4 regions of the Paenibacillus sp. ALE2 genome follow, and region 1 is predicted to be linked to each of the others. Evidence: predicted binding sites of a transcription regulator. Region 1 holds the regulator's gene; each other region holds the start of a gene.
What was found. Region 1 encodes Rex, which represses fermentation and respiration genes when NADH is low (regulators of the CRP and FNR family bind a similar motif). Its sites were predicted from a motif close to TTGTGAAATATTTCACAA; they were not measured.
Positions count from the first base shown of each region.

Region 2: the regulator Rex is predicted to act here: its motif matches at 3,549-3,566, upstream of lpdD (prenylated flavin chaperone LpdD).
Region 3: the regulator Rex is predicted to act here: its motif matches at 6,683-6,700, upstream of ACXHJ1_RS08835 (formate/nitrite transporter family protein).
Region 4: the regulator Rex is predicted to act here: its motif matches at 6,598-6,615, upstream of adhE (bifunctional acetaldehyde-CoA/alcohol dehydrogenase).

Region 1 is NZ_CM134213.1:4,049,813-4,057,468, forward strand. It holds gene dinG (ATP-dependent DNA helicase DinG) at 1-1,511, shown strand, start outside; gene ACXHJ1_RS17725 (redox-sensing transcriptional repressor Rex) at 1,539-2,192, shown strand; gene ACXHJ1_RS17730 (amidohydrolase) at 2,179-3,480, shown strand; gene ACXHJ1_RS17735 (cell wall elongation regulator TseB-like domain-containing protein) at 3,518-4,042, shown strand; gene ACXHJ1_RS17740 (hypothetical protein) at 4,515-5,048, shown strand; gene ACXHJ1_RS17745 (AAA family ATPase) at 5,041-6,543, shown strand; gene ACXHJ1_RS17750 (3-hydroxyacyl-CoA dehydrogenase family protein) at 6,680-7,552, shown strand; gene ACXHJ1_RS17755 (acetate/propionate family kinase) at 7,549-7,656, shown strand, end outside.
Region 2 is NZ_CM134213.1:3,178,768-3,186,423, forward strand. It holds gene ACXHJ1_RS13890 (S8 family serine peptidase) at 1-3,408, shown strand, start outside; gene lpdD (prenylated flavin chaperone LpdD) at 3,594-3,944, shown strand; gene ACXHJ1_RS13900 (hypothetical protein) at 3,953-4,540, opposite strand; gene ACXHJ1_RS13905 (DUF4190 domain-containing protein) at 4,762-5,133, shown strand; gene ACXHJ1_RS13910 (hypothetical protein) at 5,227-5,529, shown strand; gene ACXHJ1_RS13915 (DUF1540 domain-containing protein) at 5,603-5,755, opposite strand; gene fabV (enoyl-ACP reductase FabV) at 6,054-7,241, opposite strand; gene ACXHJ1_RS13925 (WIAG-tail domain) at 7,431-7,656, shown strand, end outside.
Region 3 is NZ_CM134213.1:2,025,785-2,033,440, reverse strand. It holds gene ACXHJ1_RS08860 (copper amine oxidase) at 1-640, shown strand, start outside; gene ACXHJ1_RS08855 (GNAT family N-acetyltransferase) at 725-1,273, shown strand; gene ACXHJ1_RS08850 (GNAT family N-acetyltransferase) at 1,383-1,877, opposite strand; gene ACXHJ1_RS08845 (MFS transporter) at 1,981-3,228, opposite strand; gene ACXHJ1_RS08840 (molybdopterin-containing oxidoreductase family protein) at 3,275-5,407, opposite strand; gene ACXHJ1_RS08835 (formate/nitrite transporter family protein) at 5,763-6,608, opposite strand; gene ACXHJ1_RS08830 (FAD-dependent oxidoreductase) at 7,002-7,656, opposite strand, start outside.
Region 4 is NZ_CM134213.1:3,891,800-3,899,455, reverse strand. It holds gene pflA (pyruvate formate-lyase-activating protein) at 497-1,255, opposite strand; gene pflB (formate C-acetyltransferase) at 1,321-3,582, opposite strand; gene adhE (bifunctional acetaldehyde-CoA/alcohol dehydrogenase) at 3,910-6,522, opposite strand; gene ACXHJ1_RS16905 (Crp/Fnr family transcriptional regulator) at 6,782-7,498, shown strand; partial or broken gene ACXHJ1_RS16900 (DODA-type extradiol aromatic ring-opening family dioxygenase) at 7,641-7,656, opposite strand, start outside.

The sequences.
Region 1 (7,656 bases):
AGCTGCTGCCTAGCTATGAACACTTGGTGATTGATGAGGCACATCATCTAGAGGAAGTAGCTGGTAAGCACCTGGGCATGCATATGAAATATTTCACACTCGTGCATACGCTGACTCGATTGTTCAAGGACAGCAAGAATGGGCAATTGCCTTCGTTACGTCAGCAGTTGGCAAAGTCGGGGCATGAGAAGTCGACGGAATGGGCCTCGGTCATTGATCAGTTGTACCCACTTGTGTTAGAGGTTAAGGAAACTTGGGACTTACTAAGCGATAAGCTGTTTGGCATGTTGCCGGAGCGAACTGATGCCACACCAGGTGAAACGGGGCAATTTTCTTCGCGTCTCAAACCGTCAGCCAAGCCTGCAAAGTGGGATCAGGCGGCGGCATTGGAAAATCAGCTTTATGTAACATTGAGCGAAATTTTGCGCAAGGGCGACAAGCTGATGCTGGATGTCAAGGAAGAACATGACGATTATGCGGCGGATAGTCTCATTACAGATATCACGGGTCTGCTTAAGGATTTGGCGGGGATTAGGGAAAATTTGCGCTTCTTTATACGACTCGATGATGAAACAACCGTATATTGGCTTGAAGCGAGTGGACAATTCCGTAGTAAATCATTGCAATTTTATGCGGTGCCCGTCGATGTGAGCCGCCAGTTGAAAGAAATGTTTTTTGACAAAAAAAGAAGTATTATTCTGACATCTGCTACTTTATCGGTAGATAAATCGTTTCAGTACATGACCGATCAACTCGGTTTGCAGGAGGCCGCAGATCAAGGACGATTAATGACGTCACAGCTCCCATCACCCTTTAATTATAGGGATCAGGTGTTGCTGGTCATTCCGCGAGATTTTCCGAGTGTGAAGGGCAGTGTAGGAGATGCACATTTTGTAGAGATGCTCGTTAGCTCTCTAGGAGCGACTGCCCAGGCGACGCGGGGGAGAATGCTCGTTCTGTTTACTTCCTATCGGATGCTCCGGCAAGTGTATGAGCCGCTCAAAGAGGCGTTAGCGTCCAGCGATATTACCGTGTTAGGACAAGGTGTGGACAGTGGGAGTCGCAGCAAGCTAACCCGCCGTTTTCAGGAAGCGAAAGCTTCTGTATTGCTGGGAACCAGTAGCTTCTGGGAAGGCGTCGATATTCCAGGGAAAGCTTTGACTTGTCTGGCTATCGTTCGCTTGCCGTTTCAACCGCCCAACCACCCGTTACTGGAGGCTAAAAGCGAGTTGCTCCAGCAGCAGAAGAAGAATCCATTTATGAAGCTGTCTGTACCACAAGCAGTTATTCGCTTCAAACAGGGATTTGGGCGATTGGTACGTACAGCGAGCGACCACGGAGTCGTCATCGTTTACGATACGCGTGTGATCGAATCCTATTATGGAAAGCACTTTTTGTACTCGTTACCGGGACCAAAAATGGAGCATATGCCATCGGAGCAAATGGTGCCCCGCATCGCTGAATGGCTCCAATCCGCCCCGGAGACAGAGGCACAACGGACGGACACTTAAAGTCCGTTACAATTAGGGGGAGCAAGTATGAAATCAGATAAAATTTCAGAGGCTGTCGTACGGAGATTACCCGTATATTTACGTTATCTGAATGCACTGCACAAACGGGAGGTGGCTACGGTCTCTTCTCAAGAGCTGGGACAGAGGTTAGATTTGAATCCGGCCCAAATTCGTAAAGATCTTGCCTATTTTGGCGATTTTGGTCGGAAGGGCATCGGTTACGATGTTTCTTATCTAATCGAGAAAATACGCCATATCCTGAAAATCGACCAGCAAATTAATGTAGTATTGGTCGGAGCAGGTAATCTGGGTCAAGCCCTATCGAACTATAATGCTTATTTAAAAGACAATATGAAGATTGTGGCGGTTTTTGATGCGTTCCCGGATAAGGTTGGGACCAGAATCAATACTTTGGTCGTACAGCCGATGGATGAACTGGAAGCGACTGTGAAAGAAAAAAATATACGAATCGGGATTATTACTGTACCTGATTTTGAGGCACAGCACGTAGCTGATAGGCTGATTGAGAGTGGAATTGGAGCGATTTTGAACTTTGCACCTATCATTCTCAAGGCACCGGCTAACATTCGGATACATGCCACAGACTTTACAACTGATTTGCTTAGCCTCGCTTATTATCTGGAGGACGGAAAGGAAGAAGCACAATATGACAGTGAATAAATGGATGATTAAAAACGGCTCGTTTGCCGTGAATGGACCCGAGGCTGGGGTAATCCATGGTTTTATGATTGTGGAGGATAGCCGTATTACTTACATTGGCGAGACTTTGCCTGCGGGTGAGGAAGAGACAGAAGCAATCGACGGCAAGGGGTTATTGTTTTTACCTGGTCTGATCAATACTCATGGTCATGCGGCGATGTCTCTGCTGCGAGGGTATGGAGATGATTTGGCACTTCAAGTGTGGCTTCAGGAAAAAATGTGGCCTATGGAAGCCAAGTTTACATCTACGGATGTGTACTGGGGAACTTCTTTGTCAGTGCTGGAAATGCTGAAAGGTGGAACCACGACTTTCCTGGATATGTACGATCATATGGATGAGGTGGCTCGTGTAGCTGAAGAGTCGGGCATTCGTGCAAGCTTGATGCGTGGAGCCATTGGACTCTGTTCAGAAGAAGAACAGCGGATCAAGCTAGCTGAGGCCGTGACTTTTGCGCGTAACTGGCATGGAAAAGCAGACGGACGTATCACAACAATGATGTCTCCTCATGCCCCATACACATGCCCGCCTGCGTTTATTGAGAAATTTGTTCAAGCAGCACATGATCTCGATTTACCATTGCATACGCACATGTCCGAGACGATCGCCGAAGTTGAACAAAACGTACGCGACTACGGCTTGCGTCCAGTTGCACACTTAGATAAGCTTGGCTTTTTCTCCCGTCCTTCACTTGTTGCCCACGGCGTTCACTTGAACGACGAAGAAATAGCTTTGTTAGCGGAACGAGGTGTGGCGGTATCGCATAATCCAGGCAGCAACTTGAAGCTGGCAAGTGGTGTAGCTAGAGTGCCTGAATTGCTGCGTGCAGGAGTTACTGTTTCACTCGGAACAGATGGTCCTGCCAGCAATAATAACTTGGATATGTTCGAGGAAATGCGTCTGGCAGCACTCATTCACAAGGGAGTATCTGGCGACCCAACGGCAGTTCCTGCAAATGAAGCACTACGTCTGGCAACAGAGTATGGTGCAAAGTCGATTGGTTTAAAAGAGGTAGGAGCGCTGGCAGCAGGCAATAAGGCTGACTTTATCGCGCTAGATCTGGATCAGGCCCATTTCTTGCCGCGTACAGATCTTATTTCTCATGCCGTATACTCTGCAAGTGCCAAAGACGTGGCTCATGTGTGGGTAGACGGCCGTCAGGTTGTGAAAAATGGCGAATGCTTGACGATGGACGAGGAACGTATCAAACATGAGGCACAAGCCGCCTTTGAAGGGCTGCTGTCGCGCTAATTTAGGTGTCACATCCCCTTAGAGAGGAAGCACAGGTTTGAAAAATAAGAAGAAATGGATAGCGGTCGCCATTTTGGCCGTAATACTGATCCTGGTCAGCATTTTCTGGTATTATTCGTATGTTACTCAAGACCAGGTGGCTGAGAAAAATGCCGCTATCATGAAGGCCAAGCAATCAGGTGGTCTGGTTAGCACGACTCAGACATGGAAGTCTGTGTGGGATCAGATATATTGGGTAGTTCAAGGAAAAAACGCACAGAATGAAAATATAATGGTGTGGGTTCCTTTTCAAAAAATGGAGGGGAAACCTAACATACCTGCCGCAGATCCAAGCGGTGTTCATACCGAGCTGATGAAAAACGGAGTCGACGAGCAAAAAATGACAGCGATAATTCAGCAGCAACTTCCAAATGCAAAAATTGTAAGGCTCCAACCGAGTGTGTTCAATGGCGAATATGTATGGCAACTGTTTTACGATGATGAAAGCCATCACAACTATACCTTTTACCGTTTCTCAGATGGAGCATCGACGGGGATAAAGTATACTTTGCCTAATTACTAGCACCATGTTAAGAGTGTGGATTGGTGGCTTGGGAGTACCCAAGAGCGTTAGGAGCGCTGCGTAGTCTATTTGATCTTACGATCGCTTCGCTTCTGCAGATTCAAGTGTTCCACTCCGCTGGCTGACAACCATGGGCCACTCCAAATAACTTTAATACTCAGTCTATATAGCTTGGAATGATTGAAAGTAATAAAAAAAGACGCAAATACGATCTAATTCGTATTTGCGTCTTTTTACTTATTGCTCCGCAAAGCTGGACTAAAAGCCAGGAAGCATTTTTTTGCCTTATCACAACTCCTCCACACATTGCCTTCGATATTAGATTTACGTTATGATATACTATATTTTATAAGTGATAGACAAAAATGATAGAAAAATGAGTTGCTGATCATTATAAGATCATGCAATTTGGTTGTTTGTTGACATTCGTCCCGTTTCTTCTGGGTTTTACATTTTGAGAGGAGGATGTTGTTTGAAATTGCGTGCAGTTCCTATTGTTGTGGCGGCCGTTTTGGCAGCCTTGTTAATGTTTGGAGGATGGTTCATTTACCGTCAGGTTACAATGCAAAGTCCTCTGGAAAAACTGGTATCTCAATATCCAGGCGTGACAAGCGCTCAAATAGATATTAAACAGGATCAGGTGGTATTGAAACTAGATCTCAAACCGCAGGCGGATGTGGCCGGATTAGTCGATGTGGTTAAGCAAAAAGGGCAATCCATCATTGGCAGCCGCACCATTAAGCTGGATATCGCAGATCGTTCCAATTCAGCACTGAATCAATGGTGGTCTGAGGCTATGTTTCCTGTAGCCGAAGCGATGGAAAATAAAAAGTATACTCAAATTTCATCTACAGTTGAGCAGATGAAAAAGAAAAAGACAGGTATCAAGGCTGATACCGATATGGATTCGAACAATGTCTATATCCGACTCAGCGAAGGCAATGCGACGAAGTTTATCGTTTTGCCACGTCAATCTCAGCAAATGGGGGTATGGCCTAATGCCTAGATGGATCAAGGAAATATTAATCGGTATTGTGCCGGTGGCCATTATATTTCTCGTTTTTATTGGGGTGAACATTATCCCTCTTCTTGTTGCGGGCGTGATGCTCAGTGGCTTGTTAATGCTCATGCATGCTCGTGGCGGCTTGGCCGTAGGTGCCGGGCAAGAGCGCAAACGTAAAAAAAATGGTCCGGACAAGCTGACTTTTGAGGAAATTGGTGGACAAGAAAGCGCTAAACAGGAATTGCGTGAAGCCTTGGATTTTTTGAATCGTCATGATGAAATTTCCAAGTTTGGCATTCGTCCATTGAAAGGCGTTTTGCTTACAGGCCCTCCGGGAACAGGGAAAACGCTGATGGCGAAAGCAGCTGCACACTATACCAATTCAGTGTTTGTTGCAGCTTCAGGCAGTGAATTTGTTGAAATGTACGTAGGTGTTGGTGCAGGTCGTGTCCGTGAGTTGTTTAGGGAGGCTCGCACTCGTGCAGCCAAGGAAAAGAAAGAAAATGCAATCATTTTTATTGACGAGATTGATGTTATTGGCGGTAAGCGTGAGGGTGGACAGCAACGAGAATATGATCAGACTTTGAATCAGTTGCTGACAGAAATGGATGGCATTTATTCGGCAGATACGCCGCGGATATTGCTCATTGCGGCAACAAACCGTAAAGAAATGCTGGACAGCGCCTTAACGCGTCCAGGACGTTTTGACCGTCATATTCAAGTAGACTTGCCTGATAAGAAGGGCCGTCTTCATATCCTTAAAATTCATGCCAAAAACAAACCGATCCAGGAAGATGCTAATTTGGACAAAATTGCAGAGGAGTCTTACGGTTTTTCCGGTGCACAGTTGGAGAGCGTCATGAATGAAGCAGCCATCTATGCAATGAGACAGGATCAGCAAATGATTGCGCAAAGTCATCTGTCCATGGCGATTGACAAGGTGATGATGGGTGAGAAAACAGACCGAGAATCGACATTCGAAGAGAAAAAACGTGTAGCGATTCACGAGCTGGGACATGCTATTATGGCTGAAATCGTCCGTCCCGGTAGTGTAAGTCAAGTAGCGCTCAGCCCGCGTGGGAAAGCGCTCGGTTACGTGCGTCACAACCCACAGCAAGAGCATTATTTATATACCAAGCAGTACCTGGAGGAGCAAATTATGATCTCGCTCGCAGGGGCTACAGCAGAAGAAATGTACTACGGCGGTCGAAGTACTGGTTCAAGTAATGATTTTGAGCAGGCACTGAACATCGTTCATACGATGATGACTTCCGGTTTGACTTCTCTTGGGATTATTAACATGGAAATGGTTACAAAAGAGGAACTCATGCGGGAAAATGGCGAGATTATGAATGACCTGCATAACCGCACTTTGGAGTTGTTGGAAAAGCATCGTCCTGTGTTCGACAATTCTCTTGACATCTTGATGAAGGAAGAAACGCTGTCCGGAGATCAATTTAGATGTCAATTTAGTGAAAATGCTTTATTACCAGCATAATTTTTTATGCTGGTTATTTTTTTTTACTTTTAGTCCGTGCTAAGATATTATTATCTATTGGGACATAAACATGTATTTTTCGACAAAGAAGGATACAATATATGAGAGTGACCAGGAAAGGGTGGAGTTAAGAACCATGCAATTTAAAAAAATCGGCGTCATTGGCGGCGGCACCATGGGACAAGGTATTTCTGAAATGCTTGCGTCCAAAGGAATCGATGTGCTGCTAGTAGAGCAGACACCAGAAAAACTAGACTACGCTTATAATATGATTGAAACAAGTCTAGATAAGCAACTGGAAAAGTGGGCAATTACCCAAGCAGAGAAAAAACTGATTTTATCTCGCATTGAAAAAGTATCCCATCTGGCGGAGCTCGCTAGCTGTGATATGGTCATTGAAACCATTACAGAGAATCTGGATGAGAAGAAAGTTGTTTTCCAAGAGTTGGATCATGTATGTCCAAGCAACATCATCCTTGCAAGTAATACATCCACGCTGAGCCTGACCGAGCTTGCCAGCTCGACCAAGTATCCAGAGCGTGTTATTGGTATGCACTTTATTTATCCAGTATCCCGTATTGATCTTGTAGAAATTATTCGTGGTTTGAAAACTTCAGATGATACCTTTGAAAACACGAAAATGTTCGTGGAAGAAATCGTGGAGAAAAAAGGAGTCATGATTTATGAATCTCCTGGCTTTGTAACTAGCCGGATTATCTGTCTGCTGATTAACGAAGCAGCTCATGTACTTCAAGAGGGCGTAGCTTCTGCCGAAGATATCGACGATGCTATGCGTATCGGCTACAACTTCCAAAACGGTCCTTTGGAAATGGCTGACCGCTTTGGTCTGGATTCCGTTTTGGCGGCTCTGGAGCGGATGTTCCGTGAATTTGGCGAACTGAAATACCGTCCGTCCATCGTCCTGAAGAAAATGGTACGTGCAGGTAATCTGGGCGTGAAATCGGGCGAAGGCTTCTTTAAGTATGACAAGGATGGTGACCGGATATGAAAATTCTCGTAATCAACGCAGGGAGTTCTTCCCTGAAATACCAATTGTATGATATGACGGATGAGTCCGTTTTGGCAAAAGGATTGGTAGAGCGCATCGGTATG
Region 2 (7,656 bases), 870 kb from region 1:
TGGGGAACCCCGACAAGCGGCCCTAAAGGCGCACATTCGGGTACAAAGGTCATCGCGACCAATCTCGAAGTCCAATACCAGACCAACTCCAACAGTTATTTTGTGGCCCCTCCAATTGATCTGACTGAGAGTTCCAAAGGGGCACTGGTCAGCTTCAAGCATTGGTACGATCTTGAAAACAATTCTGATTTCGGCAAAGTGTATGTAGCGACCACAAACAATCAGAATGCGTTTGAGCAGGTATTATCGTTTACTGGCACCAGCAATGGCTGGAAAACACAATATCTTGATTTGCGAGCGTTTGCGGGTCAAAAGGTATACCTCCTGTTCAACTTTACTAGTGACAATACAATCGTGAAAGATGGCTGGTATATTGACGATCTCTCCATTCAGGAACCAGACAGCGTTGCACCTGCTGCCCCTGGTCATTTGACTGCTGAAGCAGATACTGTGGGCAACGTTACACTCGCCTGGGGTGCTTCCTCTGATGAAGATGTGAAGCAGTACAAGGTGTATCGTTCAACCCAGTCCGGTAAAAATTATACTTCCATCGGTACAACCTCTGGGCTGACCTACACGGATACGATCACTGTCGGTGGTGCGACCTATCATTATGCAGTGGCGGCCGAGGATTATAGCGGTAACGAAGGTGTCAAGTCGAACGAGGCTTCACTAAGAGTGGACGTGCCGGATACGCTGTATAGCGATCATTTTGATGGCAGTTCAGACAATGGTTGGACTCATTCCGGGACCAAGGATGAGTGGGAACGCGGCATTCCTAAGGAAGTAGGACCGGAAAGCGCAGTGTCCAAACCGAATGTGTGGGCCACCGATCTCGATAGCAACTATGAGAACGGTGCTGATTTTTCACTGGTTTCTCCAAAAATTAATTTGAATGGTATACGCAACGCAACACTGACCTTCAACCACTGGTTTGAAATTGAAGGCGGCTATGATTACGGATATGTAGAAGTGTCCAAAAACAATGGCGACACGTGGAGTGAGCTGGGTAAGTTCTCGCATAATACAAGTGGTAAAAAATGGGCACCTGTTTATTACAATCTGGACAGCTATACCGGCAATGAGATTCAAGTTCGCTTCCGCTTGAAATCGGATAACAGTGTGAACAAGAATGGCTGGTATATTGACGATTTCCGTGTGCTAGGTGTTCCAGCTTCGACAGTGACCAAGGATATCGTACCTGAGTCCAATATCAAGCTGGAAAAAGCAGAAGAACAATTCCCACTGTACAAAATTACAAGCACTGAAAAGAGTGAATTTCAGGAAAAAGTGAAGCCGGCAGAAGCATCAGTGGATCGTGGACGTGTCGGTCTCGACAGTCTTCCAGCTAGTGCTACGGTTACGGTACTGGAAACCGGACGTTCGGTGAAAACAGACCCAACCACGGGCAAATACAGCTTCACTCATGTAGCGGGTGACTATACGCTGAAGGCCGAAGCCTACGGTTACGTGCCTCAGACGAAAGCAGTTACGATTGAAAATAACAAAGTCATCAGAGCAAACTTTAGTCTCCAGGCTGTCCCACACGGTACGATTCACGGGGTCATCACCGACAAGCAATCTGGTGAACCGATCCAAAAAGCGAAAGTATTGGTGCTGGAGGATGCACGTATTGCTCCTGCAGAGACGAATGAGGCTGGAGAATTTACGCTGGACGTGCTGGAAGGAACATACACATTGTCCATCGCAGCCGAAAATTACTATAGTGACAGTATTTCCGTTACGGCTCCTCCAAACGGCAGTGTAGAAGCGAATGTCACGTTGAAGCCTTTCATCGGTTTTCAAGGAGGCATCGCCTATGATGACGGTACAGGAGAAAATGCCAGAGCCTTTAACGCGGCAGGCAATTCATGGGCAGTGAGAATGACACCTGAGTCGGAAGTGGCACAGGTGACAGGAGCATCACTGTTGTTCTGGAACTCTGCTTTCCCGAATCCGGGAGGAACAGCATTCCAATATTCTGTCTATGACGCCTCCGGTGCAGCAGGAGCACCTGGACGTCTATTGGCTGGTCCATTCGACGGAACAGCTGTACGGGATGAGACACAATGGACGACGGTACAGCTTCCAGAGCCGGTGACGGTTCAAGGCGATTTCTATATTGTATATACACAGTCTGCGGTAGGCACACAGTCGCCGGGCCTTGCTACAGATGAAAACAGCCCCAATGCGCTTCGCAGCTGGCAAGGTGTAAGCGGCACATGGAGCCAATCCCCTGAAGAGGAAGGGAACTACATGATCCGGGCGATCGTCAGATATCCGGTCAACGCTCCAACGATTACAACTCCTACGAAGGCAACGTATACGCAGGAGGATACGATTACCGTAACAGGAACTTCTCCGGCAGAAGGAGCTGATATTCAGCTCTTTAACGGCAAAGAGCTGGCTGGCACAACGAAAGTGAAGGATCGTCAATTCAGTTTGTCGGTCGATCTTCAGCCAGGTGCTAATCCGCTAAGTGTTCAAGCGGCGGTATACGGCAAAGTAACGGATCGTTCCGAGCCGGTGGTTGTAACGCTCGATCAGACTAAACCGGGTCTGATCCTGACTTCGCCTGGTGAGGGAGCACGTACGAACGCAGGTGTGGTCAGTGTAACCGGTACGGTGTATGACGAGTTCCTTAGTGAATTGACGATTAACGGCGAGCCTGCTGAATTCGGAAGCGACGGCAGCTTTAACAAACGTTTGCTTATCAACGAAGGTGAAAACCAAATTACGGTAACGGCCAAAGATCTTGCCGAAAACGAAACGAGTGTTACACGCTCGGTGTATGTCGATACAGCGCTGCCAAAACTTGAAAATATTAGTCCTGCTGAGGATGTACGTATCACTCCAGGGCAGCCGATACGGGTATCTTTTGACAGTGCATCTGGTTTGGAGGCATCCTTCCATGTGGAGTTGCCCTTTAACCTGTCCACTTTGGCCCGTAATGAAATTCCATTAAATGAAACTTCATCAGGTCACTATGAAGGTATTTATCTCACTTCATCTTCTCTGAACCTGGAAGGCGGAGTCATCGTGATCCGGGTAAGGGATGCGGCGGGGAATGAAGTGGAAACGGAGGCGCCGGGAAGATTGTATGTAACCCATGGTGGAGGAGAGGGGCCTGGTCCGAATCCACCTACATCGAATGAAAAGCCGGTAGCTATTATCCAGGCGAATGACTCAGCCAAGAAGAACAAAAATGTACAATTTAACGCCAAAGCCTCCCGTGATGCAGATGGTGAGATCGTCAGCTACAGTTGGAATTTTGGCGATGGCGATACGGCGGTTGGTTCGAAAGTGAAGCATAAATTCACCACAGCCGGAACGTATACCGTGGAACTAACAGTGACGGATAATGACGGCGCAAACGGTAAGGCAGTGCACACCATCACGATCCGTTAACAGCAAGTAAGAGCAGGGGATAGAAGATTTTTTAGAATGCAATGCAGGCCCACAGCAAGCCACTGTTAATAGAGGCTGCTGTGGGCCTTTTTTAATTTGTCCAACAGTTTAGGAAGCGATACAATGAATAGTACTCTATAAAGTGAATCGTTTCACAATAATATTTTTTAGCAGGAGAGGATCATATGATTCATTTGGAAAAAGAAAGCGGACGTATCCGTCTTGTACTCGATGCCTATTTTATGGGAGAAGATATCGTTGTGCTCATATCAGGCGGTGATCAGCCTCACTTGGGGACGATTACAGCAGGGGCTAGGCTTGAGCCGATTCAAACCGTGCAATTGCAAAACCACAAGGAATTTTATATTACTGAAGAAATTGCAGTTCGCTTGCGTAAAGAGTTTGCGGGTAACTTCGCCATTTGCTGCGGGACGCATTTGGATCATGCAACCAAGGACGAAATCCGAGTGTTGACAGACATGGCTATACAAATGGGAAAAGAGCTCATTGAAGAACTTAAGCAAGTACGCTTGTAGCGACCTTTTTAAGTGAACTCCTGAAAGAGTAGATTGCGATAGGGATATTTACTAAAGGGATACTTAAAGAGCAATGCAAATCCATTATCCTCAATGTCTACAGATTTTAGCGCAGAGGATGGAATTAAACTACGGATCATTACCTGAACTGCACGCTGGTCTTGCCTGTTGATCGCTTTGGCTAAGGCAGAAGCAAAGCATTCATTGCGTGCCAATTCGCGATACAGCGGAAAAACGGCTTTGGCAATGGCGCGATGAACCTTCGGTTCAAATGTAAACTGCACCATCCCAGGTGGAATCGTCGTACCGTTCGTATAATAAAGCATTGGTGGCTGAGCTAAAAAGGAAACAAAGTAGCCGATCCCATTTGTGCCTAAGCCTTGCTTGGCGGCAAATGGCGCTACTGAGCAGAGAAGGGATTTCATCCGATCCAAATTACCCTGAACGACAGCTCGTGACCATTGGACGGCAAAAGCACGTCGGGTTGCAATAGCTTTGTAAAATGGCAGCATGGCGGCGGATATTTTCCGAAGTGTCTCTGCATGTAAACGTTGGTGAGGCGAGCCCTTTCTGCGGGATGTTCCACGATATAACATAGCTCCGTCCTCCTTGGCAGGATGCTCTCATGGAGCGCAATTTATCTGTAATAGGTACAATACTGTATGCCCGGTTATCTCAAAAAGTGCTAAGATGCTATGCTGCTACTTGTTAACGTTCTAATTTGAAAAATTGAAATAAGTACTGTCCTCATTTGTAAGATTGTGGTACCCTAGAACTTATATATTGTTATTATAATTATTGGAGTTGAATTAAACAGATGAGTGACTTGTACAAGGAGCCTCGATCTTCCGATCCCTTTCAGGAGCCGAACGATTATAACGCCCCATTTAACCAGCCCCCAGTAGTTCCACCTACAAATAGTAAAGCTGTTGCGTCGATGGTGCTCGGGATTTTATCTGTTGTCATTCCCTATCTTGGGTTGATCATCGGAATTGTAGGTATTATTTTGTCCAGTCTTTCCCTGAAGGAAATTAATCGTCATGGTGAGCAAGGCAGAGGCATGGCTATTGCTGGACTGGTATGTAGTATTATCGGCACACTAATTTATGCATTGATTATCATTTTCTTGGTTATTGTTTTTGTTGTGGCGGCTTCCAGTGGCGACTCGGATATTTTTTCAGACATTTAATGAATTAAAGAATGCTTGAGTCAGACCAACCATTCACGATTTGCCTATTGGATGCTATGATAGAGGGAGTCCAATCAAGGAGAGTGAAGCTGTATGGCACGTACTCAAACACAAAAAGCGTTAAGCAAGGCGAAACGCGCCGGGATCTATTGCGCGGCACAGAGCCGCAAAACGAATGATCATTATGGCGAGATTTCACAGCACACGCGAATGAAGCCGACCAAGCAGGAACAATTACAAAAGGTCAAGCACAAGAAGCGACTCGTTCAGGGTGACGCTTCTTTTTTTGTCTTAAGCGAAGTCGAAAAACTTCAAGGAAGTGAATGTATAGGAGCGGGTAGTATTTTCTATAATATAGCTCAAAAAGAACTTGATAATAATTATCATTCTTGTTAGAATCATAAGAAAGAAGGAACCCTGGCAGGGGCTCCTTCATGATAAAGCTATGGTTTGGCTTGAAAACTAAGGTCTACTTTGCTTCAAAGGTTTTGCAGTCTGTTTCTTCGGACGTGTGAGTGTTCGCAGGCTTGTTGCTTACGATATAAATGGAGCTTGCGCTGCATTTATTATCCTGAGCCCAGTACGTGCATGAGTTGACTTCGCACAGAACGTCTTTTGCCATATTGTTCACCTCCTTATAGGAATGTGATGGGCTGAGCAAATACAATCACAGTCAGTCAAGGTAGGACTTGTCCAGCTGTGTGTACCCTCTTGGTAAGAAGAGGGATTTTGCTATGCCTACTTGTACAATATCAAAACAATTTTAAAATTGCAATGTTTGCGCCATGTTGTAGATTAAAACAGACACAAGTGTTCCTTTTAATTAAAAAACAAAAGCTGTCCCTATGCAGAACGAAATGTTCTTCTGCCAGAGACAGCTTTTTTTATGTTTTTCTAAACGAATGGCGGCACTAAAAGACTTAGCGCACGTTAGGAATATTTACGATGGGATCAATATCAGTATCATAGTCTACACCTTCGAATTCAAAGCCGAACAGCTGGAAAAATTCGCGACGATATCCTTCAAGATCGGATAATTCATAGATATTTTGGGTCGTCAGTTCCTCCCATATGTTCGCAACTTCTGCCTGCACATCCTCGCGCAATTCCCAATCATCAATGCGAATACGACCCTCTTCATCTACAGCAGTTTCTGGGGCGTACAGACGCTCGGCAAATAGGCGGTAGCTCTGTTCTATGCACCCCTCATGCAGCCCTTTCTCCTTCATCACCTTATACAAAGCGGAAATATACAGAGGAACGACAGGGATGGCCGAGCTGGATTGGGTAACGAGTCCTTTGGTGACTGCGACGAAGGCGCGTCCACCTGTCGTTTTCAGCTGGTCGTTCAGTTGGCGTGCTGTCGCCTCCAGATGATCTTTTGCGCTTCCGATACTGCCTTCTCTGTAGATGGCTTGGGTAATATCTGAACCGATATACGAAAAAGAGAAGGTAGTGGCGTTATCAGCGAGTACACCGCCTGCACGCAAAGCGTCAATCCACAATTTCCAATCCTCACCACCCATAACCTCTACAGTCCCCTGTACTTCTTCTTCTGTAGCCGGTTCGAGCGTCACGCTGCTGACTTCACCGGTGTGAAAGTTAACGGTCTTATTCGTATAGGGCTCACCAATAGGTTTGAGCACGGAATTAGACGTTTCGCCTGTGCGGGGATGGGTACGGCGACCTGAAGCAACACTGTAAACCACCAGATCGACTTGTCCCAGTTCTTCACGAATGGCTTCCACCGTTTTGGCTTTGACTTCATCCGAGAAGGCGTCTCCTGTCACGCTTAAAGATTTAAGCCCAGCTTCCTGAGCGGCTTTTTCAAATGCAGCAGAATTGTACCAGCCTGCTGATGCTGTGCGTGTAGCCGTAGCATTGCTAGGACGATATACACCAATTGTATTGGCACGCGCACCGAAAGCGGCCGTAATTCGAGAAGCCAACCCATATCCGGCAGATGCCCCGATCACAAGCACATTACGAGGTCCGTGGATAGCAGGACGGGCTAGTACATAGTCAATTTGCTCCTGAACATGTTGGGCACAGCCCACCGGATGAGCAGTGGTGCAGATAAAGCCACGTGTTCTTGGTTTGATAATCATGTTATTGTAATTCCTCTCTTCTTGTAGCAATCTTCACCCTTACTATTTTAACTTTTAACAATTTTTTTTCAAACGTGGATTTCAGTAAGTATCCTTTTTACCCAAAAGTGAATCCCTGTACAGGGTGGCAAGTGCCTAAGAGTCTGCATATGATGCTGTAACGATAAACATGAGAAGGGAGAGAGCTGCTTGAAGAACAAGAGCCGCAAAACCAACAGAAACAAAAAGCCGCTCTATCGTGTAATTGACCCGGATATGAATGAGTTAAGTATGATACAACGCTCAAAGCCACTGCCTGCGGAGAGGGAGACAGAAGCAAGACTTCATCAAGTTGCTTCTCCGCCTCCCCCAACTACAGAGGAGTCGGAGCTACAGACAGTTGTCGAGCCTGAAGTCGAGGCTCTGCAAGAGAAAG
Region 3 (7,656 bases), 2.0 Mb from region 1:
GACCGAAACTGCATTATCTCATCCGCTGGCCAGCGCGCCAGAAGACTCATCTGTCCGCTTATATGCCGTGAGCCCGTCTCAGGGGCTCTTTCATTCAGCCGTACTGGAAATCGGCCAGCAACGCCGCACATTCCAGTGGTCGGGCTCGGCGGATATTTCCACCGCACCACAGTTATTTTACAGAGATGTAAACGAAGACGGGATCCGTGAAGCCGTTGTCATTCTCACGCGTGCCTCGGGGACGGGTGTGGACTTGCAGGAGTTGCATATTGTTAACGTACAGACAATGGAGGAATATGCCGTTGAATCAGCGGAAAATGCTGTATCCCAGCGAGTACACAGCTCCGTGGAGCTACGTGACCACAACCGCCAGGTACATATCGCTGTTATGATTGACGGTACTACACACACGATGGACCCCAAAGCGTCTGTATTTTACGATGATCCAGCCCAGTTTACAAAGCATCTCGATTTTAGCTCTGTTGTAATGTATGACGCCGAACAATTCCCACTCCATGCCACTGTATCCGGTAGCGTATCGCCAAGCGAATTTGTAGGGGATTTGGATCTGAAATATGTATACGAGCAGGGGCGGTTCCGGGTGGGACCTATAAAATTTGAAGCTTCCTCTCCCTTTTGACGACTCTCGCAGAATAAGGTAGCATGGGATTAAATGCTAGACTGGCTGGTTTAGCGATTTTCCGAGTGAAAGAGGGGATTAATCATGTTTACATATGCGTTGGACGAACGCACAGTCCTTCGGCCGCTCACCAAGGAGCATGTGCAGCCTCTGTTTGAGCTGATCGAAATGTCCCGTGACCGTCTGCGTCAATGGCTTCCATGGGTAGACTCCACCACGGAAATCAGCCATACAGAGCAGTTCGTGCAAGGCGCCTTGAAACAAGCCGCAGAGAACGGTAGCCTGACCGCTGGAATTTGGATAGACAACGAGCTTGCTGGCATCATCAGCTACCATGAGATCAATTGGGCTCACCGTTCGGTTAGCATCGGATACTGGCTTGGGCACGGTTACGAAGGACAGGGTCTCATGACCAGTGCCTGCCGCGTATTCGTCGAATATGCGTTGGTGGAGTTGGACTTGCATCGGGTCGAAATCCGTTGTGCAACGACAAACCGCCGCAGCCGCGGTATTCCAGAACGCCTGGGCTTTGTGCTCGAAGGCATTGTACGCGAAGCAGAGTTGCTGCCAGATGGCTATATGAACCACGCAGTGTATGGTATGCTCCAGAATGAATGGAAGCAACTTCGATAGCCTTGTACTGCACAACAACGCCGCAGGCCTGATCAGGTCTGCGGCGTTGTTGATTATGAACTGGACATCACAACCGAATGTTGCTGCCTGTCTGTCTGTATCCTCCGGTCTATTTTAGGAAATAGGCCATTAGAACATCATCCACAAATTGGCCTGCGATATAAAACTCCTCATGCAGCCGCCCTTCAATTGCAAAACCGCATTTTTCATAAAACATAAGGGCTTCCGTGTTACAGGACAGTACACGCAAACTTAACTTGCGGATGCCCTCCGCAGCTGCAATCTCCTTCATGGAGTTCATAAGCGCCGTCCCAATACCCTTGCGATGATAGTCTGGACGTACAGCTATATTTATTTCGAGTACATGACAATTACTAGCCAACAGCGTTGGAGGACGAAATCCAATATACCCGCAGAGCACTTCCTGTTCGATGGCAACCAGTTGAGAGCCTGGAGGCGTATTGCGCAGAAACTCTCCGCGCGACTTCCATGACAGCGAAGCAGGAGCCGTGCGTTCATTCCATACCAATTCATCCAGCGCAATCAGATCAGGAGCATCCTTCATCTCCGAATGACGTATCGTCAAGGGTTGACTTGTAAACAATTCCTTTCAATCCTTCCTGTGAAGGCTTTCCTGAGCAATAACTGCAACCATTCGTCACTTATTGTACCATAATCGCAGCTCATTACTGAACTTTTATTAGGACTTAAGAACTGGGAACGTCCACCTTGGAAGAAGTATCAAAATCACCCATATTGTGACGGTAACGATTCAACCAGCTATGCAGGACAAAAAATAGAATCGACAACACCGCTACGCCCGCTGCCAGCCAAAGTGTAGGAGGTAACCCACCACCATCATACAACTTCCCCATAAAATAAGGTCCCATCACCCGTCCGGCTGCACCAATGCCCCCCACAAGTCCAATGTAAAAGGGTGCGCCCCGACCTCCATGATCAGACAGGAATGCTGGAACCGCAGGTGCAATCAGCATTTCTCCCAGAGTCGCCAGTACCATAGCGAATATCATCCCAGTATAGTTCTGTGTGCCCAGTATGACAATATAAGCTGCCAAATAAAATCCTCCAGCCCATGTCATTTGCGCAGAAGCGTGATGAGCGTACAGCCGTTTGATCCAGAAAATAATAGGTTGTGCGGCAAAAATGAGAATACCATTCAACGTCCATAATAATCCATACATCGTTTTAGGCAAGCCCTGTTCAATAATATGGGGAGAGACTCCCGTATTCCAGATCGAATTGCCAAACCATAAAAAAAGCGAGCCTAACCCCACAAAGAGATACAGCCTGGTATCACAAAACAGCAACCGAGCGGGTATTTCTTCTTTTTTCATCACAGACTTGCTGAGCTGGACTTCTCCCTCTTCCCGATCTACCCTGCTTAGATAAGACCAGAAGAATCCAGCAAATACCGCAGAAGTCACCCCGTTCATCACAAAGCTGAGCTGATAGGAAAGGTCGGCCAGAACGCCGCTCAGTCCCGTTCCGAGTGCCACCCCAATATTGTTCGCGACATAAATGATATTAAACAGCTCTCCACGTCGGTCAGCAAAACGAAAACCTACAAAGGCCTGAATCGCAGGCACAGATACCACATTAAAAAAGCCGATAAAGCCCATCATGATGACAAAAGCCACCCAATGACCACTGGTAAATGGAAGCGAGAGAAGTCCCAACGCATTCATGGCCAGTGAGCCGACAATCAGTTGCTTGGCTCCAATACGATGATAAAGGGCTCCGCCCAGCACTTGACCAAAAATTCCGCCTAAAGACTGCACTAAAATTGCAATCCCCGCATCTTCCATACTACGGTTCAGTTCGTCAAATACATACATGCTAACGAGCGGCCACATGAGGGAACTTCCAGCGGAATTAATCAGGCTGGCAATGAGAAATACTTTTACTTCTTTCGGATAAGACTCCAACCATTTCATATGTTTTGCTTCTCCTTTTGCACCTGGCGCCATGAAAGGCAGTTTCTCATTGGTGCTTCACATTCACCACCGTTGAGAAAAAAGTAGCCCCCTGCCCCATATCCGACAGCCGGTCAGAGGTTAACGCATTGGCGCGCTGTCTGCGTCCTTTGCCTTTCCACCATAATCCTTGGCTAATCACCGTGCCGGGCAGCATCAGATCGGTGACCTTGGCTTTCAATTCATACATTCCCCTGTCATTCCAGACGGTAACCGGATCACCATCTGCGATGTCTCTTGCCTGAGCATCCTCCGGGTGAATTTGCAGCAAGGGCTCCCGTTCCAAGCGCTGATGTTTGGGCAAATTAGCAAATGTAGAATTCAAAAAATTATGGTTTGGCGGTGAAACAAACATCAATGGAAAACGATCATCCGCTTGCGGCCGATGCTCTCCGTCATACCCTTCGACCAGCGGTACATAGGAGGGCAATGCAGGCAGACCTGCTTGTTTCATCTTTTCCGAATACAACTCTATCTTGCCTGAAGGCGTAGTTAAACGCTCCAAATAAGTAGCCTTTGGCGTCATATCGAGCTTTACAAAAGGCGACTTTATTAAGGCATCCAAGGTTACACCATTGAGATAAGGGTTCGTTGGATTATCAAGCGCTCCTGCGATCATATCCTCTTCACTTTCCGTAAAGGCAGCTTCATCAAAGCCCATTGCCTGTCCGAGCAGGCTAAATAGCTCATAATTGCTTTTGCTTTCCCCTAGCGGATCAATAACAGGCTTCTGCATCTGGATATAGTGGTGCCAGTACGATTTGTATAGATCTGTTCCTTCAAAAGAAGACGCAGCAGGCAGCACAATATCTGCATAGCAGGCCGTATCGGTAAGGAACAGGTCATGAACAACCGTAAACAGATCCTCTCGTTCAAATCCCTCCGTTACCCGTTGCGAATCGGGTGCTACAACTACTGGATTACTACAATATACGAATAACGCCTTAATCGGCTGTTCCTTTTGTAGCAGCGCCTCTCCAATCCGGTTCATGTTGATCACCCGGGCATCCGGGTTCTGTCGCAGATCAGGACGCTCCAAATGGGCGCTGTTAATCTTGGCATAAGCGCCATTGGAGCGCGACGCTCCTCCGCCGTGCTTCAACCATTGTCCAGTGAGTGCAGGCAAGCATGTAACTGCGCGTACGTTCATACCGCCATTATCATGATGCTGAAGCCCATTTCCAATATTGATATAGGCCGCTCGCGCCTTTCCATACATTTCCGCCAAACGGATAATATCCTCTTTCGGCACGCCGGTAATCCGCGAAACCCGCTCTGGTGTATAGGTCTTAACATGCTCGCGCAGTTCCTCGTGACCTACAGTATAGCGATGTAAAAATTCGTCGTCTGTCAGTCCCTGATCAAACAGTACATGCATAACCCCCAGCGCAAGCGCCGTATCCGTACCCGGATATAATGGAATGAACCAATCCGCCCATTGCGCCGTCCGGTTGCGATGAACATCAATTACGACCACCTTAGCACCTTTTTTACGTGCTTTCTCAGCCAATACGACCTGATGCATGTTGGTGCTAATGACATTTCCACCCCATACAATAATGAGATCTGCATCTTCTGTATCCTCCGGGCTCGTGCCGCCCTTAAACCCCATAACGGATGCCCAGCCTTCATTCCCAGCCACGCTACAAATCGTCTGATCCAGCTGGCTTGAACCTAGTGCATTGAAAAAGCGACGATCCATTCCATCCACACTCAATACGCCCATATTGCCATAAAAGCTGTAGGGGAGTATGGATTCCGGTCCATCCGTACGTATCAGCTCCTTGAACCGACCTGTAATGGTATCGACCGCTTCCTCCCAGCTAATTCGTTCAAATTTCCCTTCCCCTTTGGCACCTACACGCTTCAACGGATAAAGCACCCGATCCGGATCATATACGCGCTCGGTCATATTGCGGACTTTGTTGCATATAGCCCCTTTGGTAATGGGATGATCCGGATTACCAGTCACCTTGACTATCTTTCCATCTTCCTTGTGAAGCAGGAGCCCACACGTATCCGGGCAATCCAACGGGCATACAGCCGGAAAAATACCATTCTGCTGCTCCGTCATCCGCTGTCCTCTTTGTAGATTTTGTTGAAGTGTGGCCTCAAGAGGCGCGCTATTGCGATGATCCATGGTTAAATGCTCCTTTCCGTTACCGTTTCCAAAAATTACACTGTTCTTATCATATCTACAGCTTTGGCCTATGGCAAGAGAAGGATTTTACCACACAGTAGCTCTCCAAAATATAAAAAAATCCGTCTGCTGCATAGAGCAAAACGGATTTTAAAAAGTAAAATTATTTTTTTATCATTCTGTTTCATCATTACATACCCAGGGTAAAAGAGATCAAGGCATTATGGACGAGAGCACACTCATCCTCCATGCCAAATCATGGACCACTCCCAAAAAAATCCGCCATGACAGGTTTCGTTCCCCCGGGCCTGTCATGGCGGATTTGCTTTGTTTATTGCTTCATAAAGTAACGTGATTATGCATGATCACTCAACGGCTTGGATGTAACTGAAGAAGTAGTTTGAGGTTCATTCACGGAATGTGTGTTGGCTTGAGTTTTTTTCAGATAGGCCAGCCAGTAGGCTCCAGCCACAAACAGACTGCCTCCTACCAAATTCCCCAACCAGACCGGAATAAAATTCATAACATACTCTGCCCACGAAAAATGACCTGCAAATATAGCCGCCGGAATGAGAAACATATTGGCAACAACGTGCTGGAATCCAATAGCAACAAAGGCCATGGTCGGGAACCAAATTCCCATAATTTTGCCGCCGATAGAGTCTGTGCTATATGCCATCCATACAGCCAGTGCTACGAGCCAGTTACATCCTATACCTGATATAAAAGACTGCAAAAAGCTTTCATGCAGCTTATGTCCTGCCATATCCACCACTTTATCCAGGTAAGGACCCGTTTCGGTCAAGCCTAGAACATGCCCAAAGAAAAACGCAACAAATAATGCACCTGCAAAATTACTGAGCGTAATAATTGCCAAATTACGAAGCATGGCCCCTGTCTTAATTCGCCCTGCCCATCTCGCCAAAGGGACTGCCATCATATTGCCGGTCAGCAATTCCCCACCAGCTATCAAAACTAACACCAGACCTACAGGGAACACCGCAGCTCCAATAAAGGTAGCAATGCTTCCCCATTCTTTAGGTGCACTTGCAATAACGCGTATATCCAGCAAAAACCCGAGTGCAATAAATGCACCTGCCAAAAATCCCAATACCACCGCCACAGTCCACGGGTTGTTCGCCTTGGCCACTCCTGTTTCCACCGTCTTTTCGGCAATTTGCCCCGGTTTATAGCTTGCCATCTGCCCCCGCTCCTTTAATATCTTTTAAACAAAATATTCTTCTTTCATATTTTATTTAAAATCAGTGATTTTGTTTGTGAAAAAAATCACTTTCTCAACTATAAAAAAAACAGCCCTCGAAAAAGGACTGTCTTTCTATTTTATTACATCTACTGCTACTGCGCTGCTATGCGCTTTACATTTAATTATATTCTTCCTTTTCAACGGCTTTCAAGAACCAAAGTACTCCGCCCAGACCGATGGCTGCGACAACTACAAGAAAAAGGATATAAAACAAACCCATTATCTACTTCTCCCCCTAATCCTTATGCTCTCTATATTGTACTATAAGGATTCATCCGTACGCTTTCAGATTGTTGACAAACTTATGAACAATGTCACAGACAAATCGGATTATACAGTAACTGGGTTCCGTTCGGATATTGTAGGCAATGCCTGCAAACCTGCCGCGTTCAGGAAATTCCAAGGCTTGTTATAGTGCGGCTGGAAGAAGAAATCGACAAAGGCCAACTGATCAATGGTCATATGATTTTGAATGGCTACAGACAGGGTGTTAATGGATTGCGTCAAATCGACCTTCGACATAATTTGTGCCCCAACAATTCTCCGTGTCTCCTGCTCATATACAACCTTCAGCAACACCTTTTCAGAAGTCGGCATAAACTCAGGACGGTAGCTGTCCTCAATGGTTACAGCTTCTACAGTCATCCCCTCGTCCGTTGCTGCGGCTTCCGTCATTCCTGTTCCCGCAATATTATCTTCGTAAATTTTGATACCCGAGGTTCCTTGTGTTCCCATGTAGGCAATGGTAGGTTGTACCAGATTACGCGCCACCAGCGTACCCATACGAACCGCATTGGTCGCCAATGGGATATAAGCTGTTTTGCCAGTCGGATTATAACGAATTGCACAACTGTCGCCTGCTGCAAACACGTCTGGGCAGCTACTTTGCATATAATTGTCCACAATGATCGCACCGTTAGGCAACATATCTACCTGACCTTTGAGCAGATCCGTTTGAGGTCGGAAACCGATACAGAGTATAACA
Region 4 (7,656 bases), 160 kb from region 1:
GTCTCCTTTTCTTTTATTATAATTTACAAATTCATAGTACAATAATTAGGTGAAAAAGTAAACATTTTTTTCCTTATTATTATATATATTGTTGTTTTATAATAAAAAATTCATAAAATATTGAAAATTTCAATAAAACAAGACTATTATGATTCTCTTCAGTTTCAGTAGCATAAATTTTATATTTATTTACTGTATATACTTCGACCGAAAGTTCGTGCTGTGAAATCTAAGTACATATTTTAGTAAATTTTCATTGTATCTATCAATGTTAATCAGGTACTGAAAATTACCTTTAAATACAAGAACTTAGATAACAATGAAACGTTTTTCTGAAAACTAAGAAGTGAGCAGAGCAAGAACAAGCCGATTCAAGTCGCAGCCTAAAAAAGTTTTTTTATCTTAAATATTTCAAGACAAATTAAAACAGCGTGCACCGTTTAATACTGGTGCACGCTGTATACTCATTTTTTGCTTTGCAAAACTTACTACAACATTATGATGGACGGCAAGCAGTATTCGTTCCTGCAGTCTCCAGACGACCCTCTTCAATGAGCCGGTAAGCACGTTGAACTTCTTCATCTGTAGGAGATGGAACTCCCTCCAGCGGATACGCCTTGCCGAGCATTTCCCATTTGTAAACACCCATTTGATGGTAAGGTAAAATTTCGAATTTCTCGACTCCGTTCAACGTTCCAATGAACCGTCCCAAATTGAGTAGATCTTGCTCGTCGTCATGGATACCCGGTACAAATACGTGTCTAATCCACATTTTGCGCCCTTGCTCAGACAACCAGCGGGCCGTACTTAGCATACGATCGTTGGATTTGCCTGTAAGCTTAATATGCTTGTCGTTATCAATGTGCTTAATATCTAGTAGTACCAAATCCGTTACGTCCAGTAGATCATGGATACGACCTGCATCATTAAAGCCGTTACTGTCCAATGTCGTGTGCAAATTCCAGCGACGTTTCACTTCTTTAAACAGCTCTGCTACAAAATGAGCTTGTAATGTCGGTTCTCCACCGGAAACTGTTAATCCGCCTCCCGAAGAACGGTAATAGGCTAAATATGGTTCAATCTCAGCCAATACTTCTTCTAACGTCATCGGATTACCTTCATTTAAGGCCCAAGTGTCCGGATTATGGCAATATTGACATTTCAACAAGCATCCTTGCATAAAGAGCACGAAGCGGATGCCGGGACCATCTACGGTCCCGAAGGTTTCCAATGAGTGTATGTGACCTTTCAACATGTTGCATCATCCTTCCCGCATCCGCTATGCGTGCGTCAGTGTATTATTTGATACGTAAAACTTATTTACATTGTACCGTGGAAAGTACGGTTAATAACATCCAATTGTTGCTCACGAGTCAGCTTGATAAAGTTAACGGCATAACCGGAAACACGAATCGTAAGTTGTGGATAGTTTTCTGGGTGTTCCATTGCATCCAACAGTTGTTCACGAGCAAACACATTGACATTCAGATGATGTGCGTGGCTTCCAAAGTAGCCATCCATCATCGAAACAAGGTTTGTTTTGCGTGTTTCTTCTTCTTTACCCAGTGCTTTAGGCACGATGGAGAAGGTATTCGAGATACCATCTAAGCTGTGTTCATAAGGCAATTTGGCTACGGAACTCAGAGATGCCAGAGCACCTTTTTTATCACGACCATGCATTGGGTTCGCACCTGGTGCGAACGGTTCGCCTGCTTTACGTCCATCAGGTGTTGTACCTGTTTTCTTACCGTATACCACGTTGGAAGTAATGGTCAGTACAGATTGAGTAGGAACCGCATTACGATAAGCTTTATGTTTGCGGATCATGCTCATGAAGCTTTCTACCAGTTCTACAGCGATAGTATCTACGCGGTCATCATTGTTACCGTAGCAAGGATATTCGCCTTCGATTTCAAAGTCAACAGCAATTCCTTTTTCGTTGCGAATTGGTTTAACTTTTGCATATTTAATGGCGCTCAAGGAGTCGGTAGCAACTGACAGACCCGCAATACCACAAGCCATGGTACGAAGAATATCACGGTCATGCAACGCCATTTCAATGCGTTCGTAGCTATATTTATCATGCATATAGTGAATAACATTCAAAGTGTTCATGTACAGTTTTGCCAGCCATTCCATCATAGGTTTGAAACGGCTCAACACTTCTTCGTAATCCAGCACTTCACTTGTAATGGCTGGGAACTCAGGTCCTACTTGAACGCCGGATTTTTCATCCTTACCGCCGTTAATGGCATACAGTAGAGCTTTTGCCAAGTTGGCACGAGCGCCAAAGAATTGCATTTGTTTACCGATTCTCATAGCGGATACACAACAAGCAATACCATAATCATCGCCGTAGATTGGACGCATCAAATCGTCATTTTCATATTGAATGGAGCTAGTTTCAATAGAAACTTTTGCACAATATTTTTTAAAGCCCTCAGGCAGTTTTTCTGACCACAGTACAGTCAAGTTAGGTTCTGGAGCAGGTCCTAAGTTGTACAGTGTGTGTAAGAAGCGGAAGCTGTTTTTGGTAACACGAGTTTCTCCAGTGACAGACATACCACCAATGGATTCTGTTACCCAAGTTGGGTCACCACTGAACAGTTCGTTGTAGTCAGGTGTACGCAGGAACTTAACAATACGCAGTTTCATAACAAAATGATCGACCAGTTCCTGAGCTTGTTCTTCGTTCATCGCACCTTCCTCAAGATCACGTTGAGTATAAATATCAAGGAATGAAGATACACGTCCCAAGGACATTGCTGCACCATTTTGTTCTTTAATCGCTGCAAGATATCCAAAATATACCCATTGGAAAGCTTCTTTTGCATTGTTAGCTGGTTTAGAAATATCAAAACCGTGCTCAGCAGCCATTTGTTTCAATTCATTCAAAGCACGAATTTGTTCAGAAATTTCTTCACGCAGACGGATTACGTCTTCTTCCATGGAATCAACTTCAAGGCTTTTCAATTGAAGTTTTTTATCTTGGATCAAGAAGTCTGCACCATACAGAGCTACGCGACGATAGTCACCGATTATACGACCACGACCGTATGCATCTGGCAGACCAGTAATGATGCCAGCTTTACGAGCTGCTCTCATTTCATCTGTATAAGCGTCAAATACACCTTGGTTGTGTGTTTTACGAATATGAGTGAAAATGTCAACAATGCTTTGTGGCACTTCAAAACCATAGGCTTTACAAGCATCGATCATCATCCGAATTCCACCAAACGGCTGCAAAGAACGTTTGAATGGAGCATCTGTTTGTACGCCGACAACTTGTTCTTTGTCCTTGTCCAAATAGCCTGGTTTATGTGAAATAATGGTGGATGGCGTATTTACGTCTACATCAAGAACGCCGCCGTTTGCCAACTCTTTTTTAGTAAGATCAGATACAATTTCCCACAATGCAGTTGTATTGGCGGTAGGACCAACCAAAAATTCTTCATTGCCCACATAAGGTGAGATATTTGTTTCAATAAAATCGTTGACGTTAACTTCTTTAGTCCATTTTCCTTTTTTAAAACCTCTCCAGCCAGATTGTTGCTCTTGTAATTCTCTCTCAATCACCGACATGTAAATCCCTCCAAATTGTTTGGTCTTCCGGACTTGTGATTTTTTTCACGTTTAAACTATTTCTTGAGCCCGGCCTTTTCACCGATGCCTTACGCTCAGTGTCGGGACCTTTCTTACACTCTTATTGTAGAATAATGATAGAGTGTAGTATGTGACAAAAATCACAATATGAGTGATTTTTGTCACTTTATTTTCCCTAGCTTCACGCATATACCTCTAGCCTTGCCGTTCACCTCCCTTCCCAAACCAAGAGGCTCTCTATATAGAGAGCCTGCATTGGTATTGTATAGGAAAATGCTTAGTTACAAGCCTCTTCATACTATTATATTATTGATCAAAGCGTCCGTAGAAGGCATTACGGTATACATCAGCCAATTCAGTAACCAGCGGCAGCTTTGGATTTGCAGTTGTACATTGATCCTCAAAAGCGCGGTCAGCCAAATAATCTACACGTGATTCAAAGTCTTTTGGATCGAAACCAAGTTGTTGGAACGATTCCTCGATACCGAGTGTTTTGTTCAACTTACGGATCGCGTCAATTAAGCTGTTAACCCCTTCTTCAGTGGTACGTGCAGGCAGTCCCAGTATGCGTGCGATTTCTGCATAGCGCTCATCTGCAACAAAGTGCGAATATTTAGGGAACGATGCAAATTTTGTCGGTTTTTTCGCATTGTAGCGAATAACGTGCGGCAGCAAGATAGCATTCGTGCGGCCATGCGCTGTATGGTATTGTCCGCCCCATTTATGTGCGAGACTATGGTTAATCCCCAAGAATGCATTAGCAAACGCCATACCTGCAAGTGTAGAAGCATTATGCATTTTTTCGCGAGCCAGCTTATCAGCAGTCAGAGCCGATTGCTCCAGGTATTGGAATACCAGTTGAATAGCTTTAATTGCCAGACCATCTGTATAATCATTGGCCATTACAGACACATAAGCCTCGATAGCATGGGTCAGAACGTCCATACCTGTATCGGCTACAGCAGTTTTAGGCAGCGAATATACAAACACAGGGTCAATAATTGCCACATCAGGAGTCAACTCATAGTCAGCCAGCGGGTACTTCGTGTTGCCCAGGTTTTTGTCCGTAATAACTGCAAACGATGTAACTTCCGAACCTGTACCCGAAGTTGTAGGGATAGCCACAAATTGTGCTTTTTGACCCAGACGTGGGTACTTGTAAATCCGTTTACGGATATCCATGAATTTTTGTTTCAAGTTATTGAAATCAGTATCCGGATATTCATAGAACATCCACATGCCTTTAGCAGCATCCATTGGCGAACCGCCGCCGAGTGCGATGATGCAATCCGGTTGGAAACGTCTCATCATTTCAGTACCGCGCTCTACCGTAACTGTCGATGGATCTGGCTCTACTTCGGAGAACACTTCAATAGCAACCGGTGTTTGACGCTGGTGCAAATAATGGATGACACGGTCCACATATCCGAGTTTCACCATCATAGGGTCAGTGATAATGGCTACACGTGTGATATCAGGCATTTTAGCAAGATACTGTGTCGAATTTTTTTCAAAATAGATTTTGGAAGGTACTTTGAACCATTGCATATTCACCGTCCGTTTCGCCACCCTTTTCACATTAATCAAGTTAACTGCAGATACGTTCGACGAAGTCGAGTTACGACCGTACGAACCGCAACCAAGTGTCAACGAAGGAAGGTTGGTGTTGTAAATATCACCGATTGCGCCATGTGTGGAAGGTGCATTTACAATGATACGTCCTGTTTGCAAACGGTCTGCGAAGCGAGCAATAACATCCTCATCTTGCGAATGGATAGCTGACGAGTGACCCATACCGCCGAACTCTACGACTTCAGCAGCACGTTGGATACCTTGCTCTGCATTTTTTACTTTGTAGCAAGCCAATACCGGACTCAATTTTTCCGCAGATAATGGGAATTTGGTTCCTACTCCTTCAATTTCAGCGACCAAAATTTTGGTTCCTGCCGGTACTGTAATACCGCTCATTTCAGCGATTTTTACAGCAGACTGGCCGACAATGGCCGGGTTCACTGCACATTTTTCTACATTCATAGCTCCTTGAGTGAGCTTAGCTGCCTCTTCTTTATTTACAAAGTAGCAACCATTAGCAATCATCAATTTCTTCACTTGCTCGAAGATAGGCTCTTCAATAATTACAGCTTGTTCCGAAGCACAAATCATACCGTTATCAAAAGATTTAGAAAGGATAAGGTCGTTCACGGCCTGTTTGATATCGGCTGTTTTCTCAATAAAGCAAGGTACGTTACCAGGACCTACGCCAAGTGCAGGTTTACCACAGCTATAAGCTGCCTTAACCATGCCTGATCCACCAGTTGCCAAAATCAACGCTACATCAGAGTGGTTCATCAGTACATTTGTTTTATCCATCGAAGGTGCTTCAATCCATTGAATACAATCCGCTGGAGCACCATGTTTAACAGCTGCTTCAAGCAAGACGCGGGCTGCTTCCGCACTACACGATTGAGCAGATGGATGGAAGCCGAAAATGATTGGGTTACGTGTTTTAATGGCAATTAACGCTTTGAACATCGTAGTCGAAGTTGGGTTTGTTACTGGAGTAATCCCCATGATAATACCGACTGGTTCAGCTATCTTTTGAAAACTATCAAAGTCATTGTCTTCAATGACACCGACGGTTTTCTCATTTTTGATGCTATGGTAGACATATTCTGTTGCAAACATGTTTTTGGTGATTTTGTCCTCGTACACACCGCGTCCTGTTTCTTCAACAGCCAACTTCGCGAGGTGCATGTGCTTATCCATCCCTGCGAGTGCCATAGCTTGTACGATTTCGTCAATCTGCTCCTGATTCATACTCATGAAAGCTTGCTGTGCCCGGTTCGCCCGGTCAATCAGCGTTTGAATATACTGCTCTGCGCTTTGCTCTTTTTGGATAACCTCGTTTTTAACAGCCATTTCCCTCATCCTCCTGTTATCTCGTGTACTATCTCTTGTTCACGCACTGATCGTAACACAGCTTTCTAAGATATTTTGTGATTTTTTTCACAATCTATTTAAAATTTTATTTTATGAAGTGAATTAAATCACAAAGTTTGGAATTCTGCCACTTTTACCCCCTCATCTTGCCCCAAAAACGCATTGCACAGGTATATAATGAATTTGAATTGATCAAGTTGCAGATAAAATAACATAGGATACAAAGGGGAAATGGACGATGAGAAACCCTACAAATGTAATGGAAGCCCGCGGCAACACCTGTTGCTTCTCGGAGGCCAGCTTCAACCGGCTGCAAGTGATGATGAAAGATCGAGTTATGCCAGAAAGTTCGCATCTGTTCTGGGAAGGAGATACAGCGGATAAGCTGTTTTATATTAAGCGCGGACGCGTAAAAGTGACCAAAACTACGGATGAGGGTAAGGAACTTATTCTATATATGTATCAAAGCGGCGATCTTGTTGGTCAAGCTGATCCTTTCTTCGGCACTAAGCATTCCTTTTCTGCTGAGGTTCTGGAGGACAGTGATATTGGCGTAATCGATCATACAGATTTGGAGTTGCTTATTTGTCAGCATTGTGATTTTGCGATTGACTTTATGAAATGGATGGGATCGCATCACCGCATTACCCAGACCAAGTTCCGCGATTTGATGATGTACGGCAAGCCTGGCGCTCTATGTTCCACACTCATCCGACTATGCAACACCTATGGTGAGCCTCACGGCGACTATATTCTGATTCATAAAAAGATTACTCATACTGACTTATCAAATATGATCGGTGCTACCCGGGAAAGTGTAAATCGGATGCTCAGTGATCTGCGTAAGAAAAATGCAGTCGAATACGATAATGGTATGATTGTTGTCAAGGATTTGGAAATGCTGCAAGGTGTATGTCATTGTGAATTGTGCCCACGTGAGATTTGCCGGATATAATAAATTTTTTTAATGTAAAAGGGAGTGCTGTAAGCCATTATTAGCTTATAACACTCCCTAATTTTATTCCACTCCCCATTTTTTAGAGAACGGACGGGACAGTAACAAAGCACATAACTCGACCTTCTTCTGCCTACCCACTTTAAAACTGCAAACAT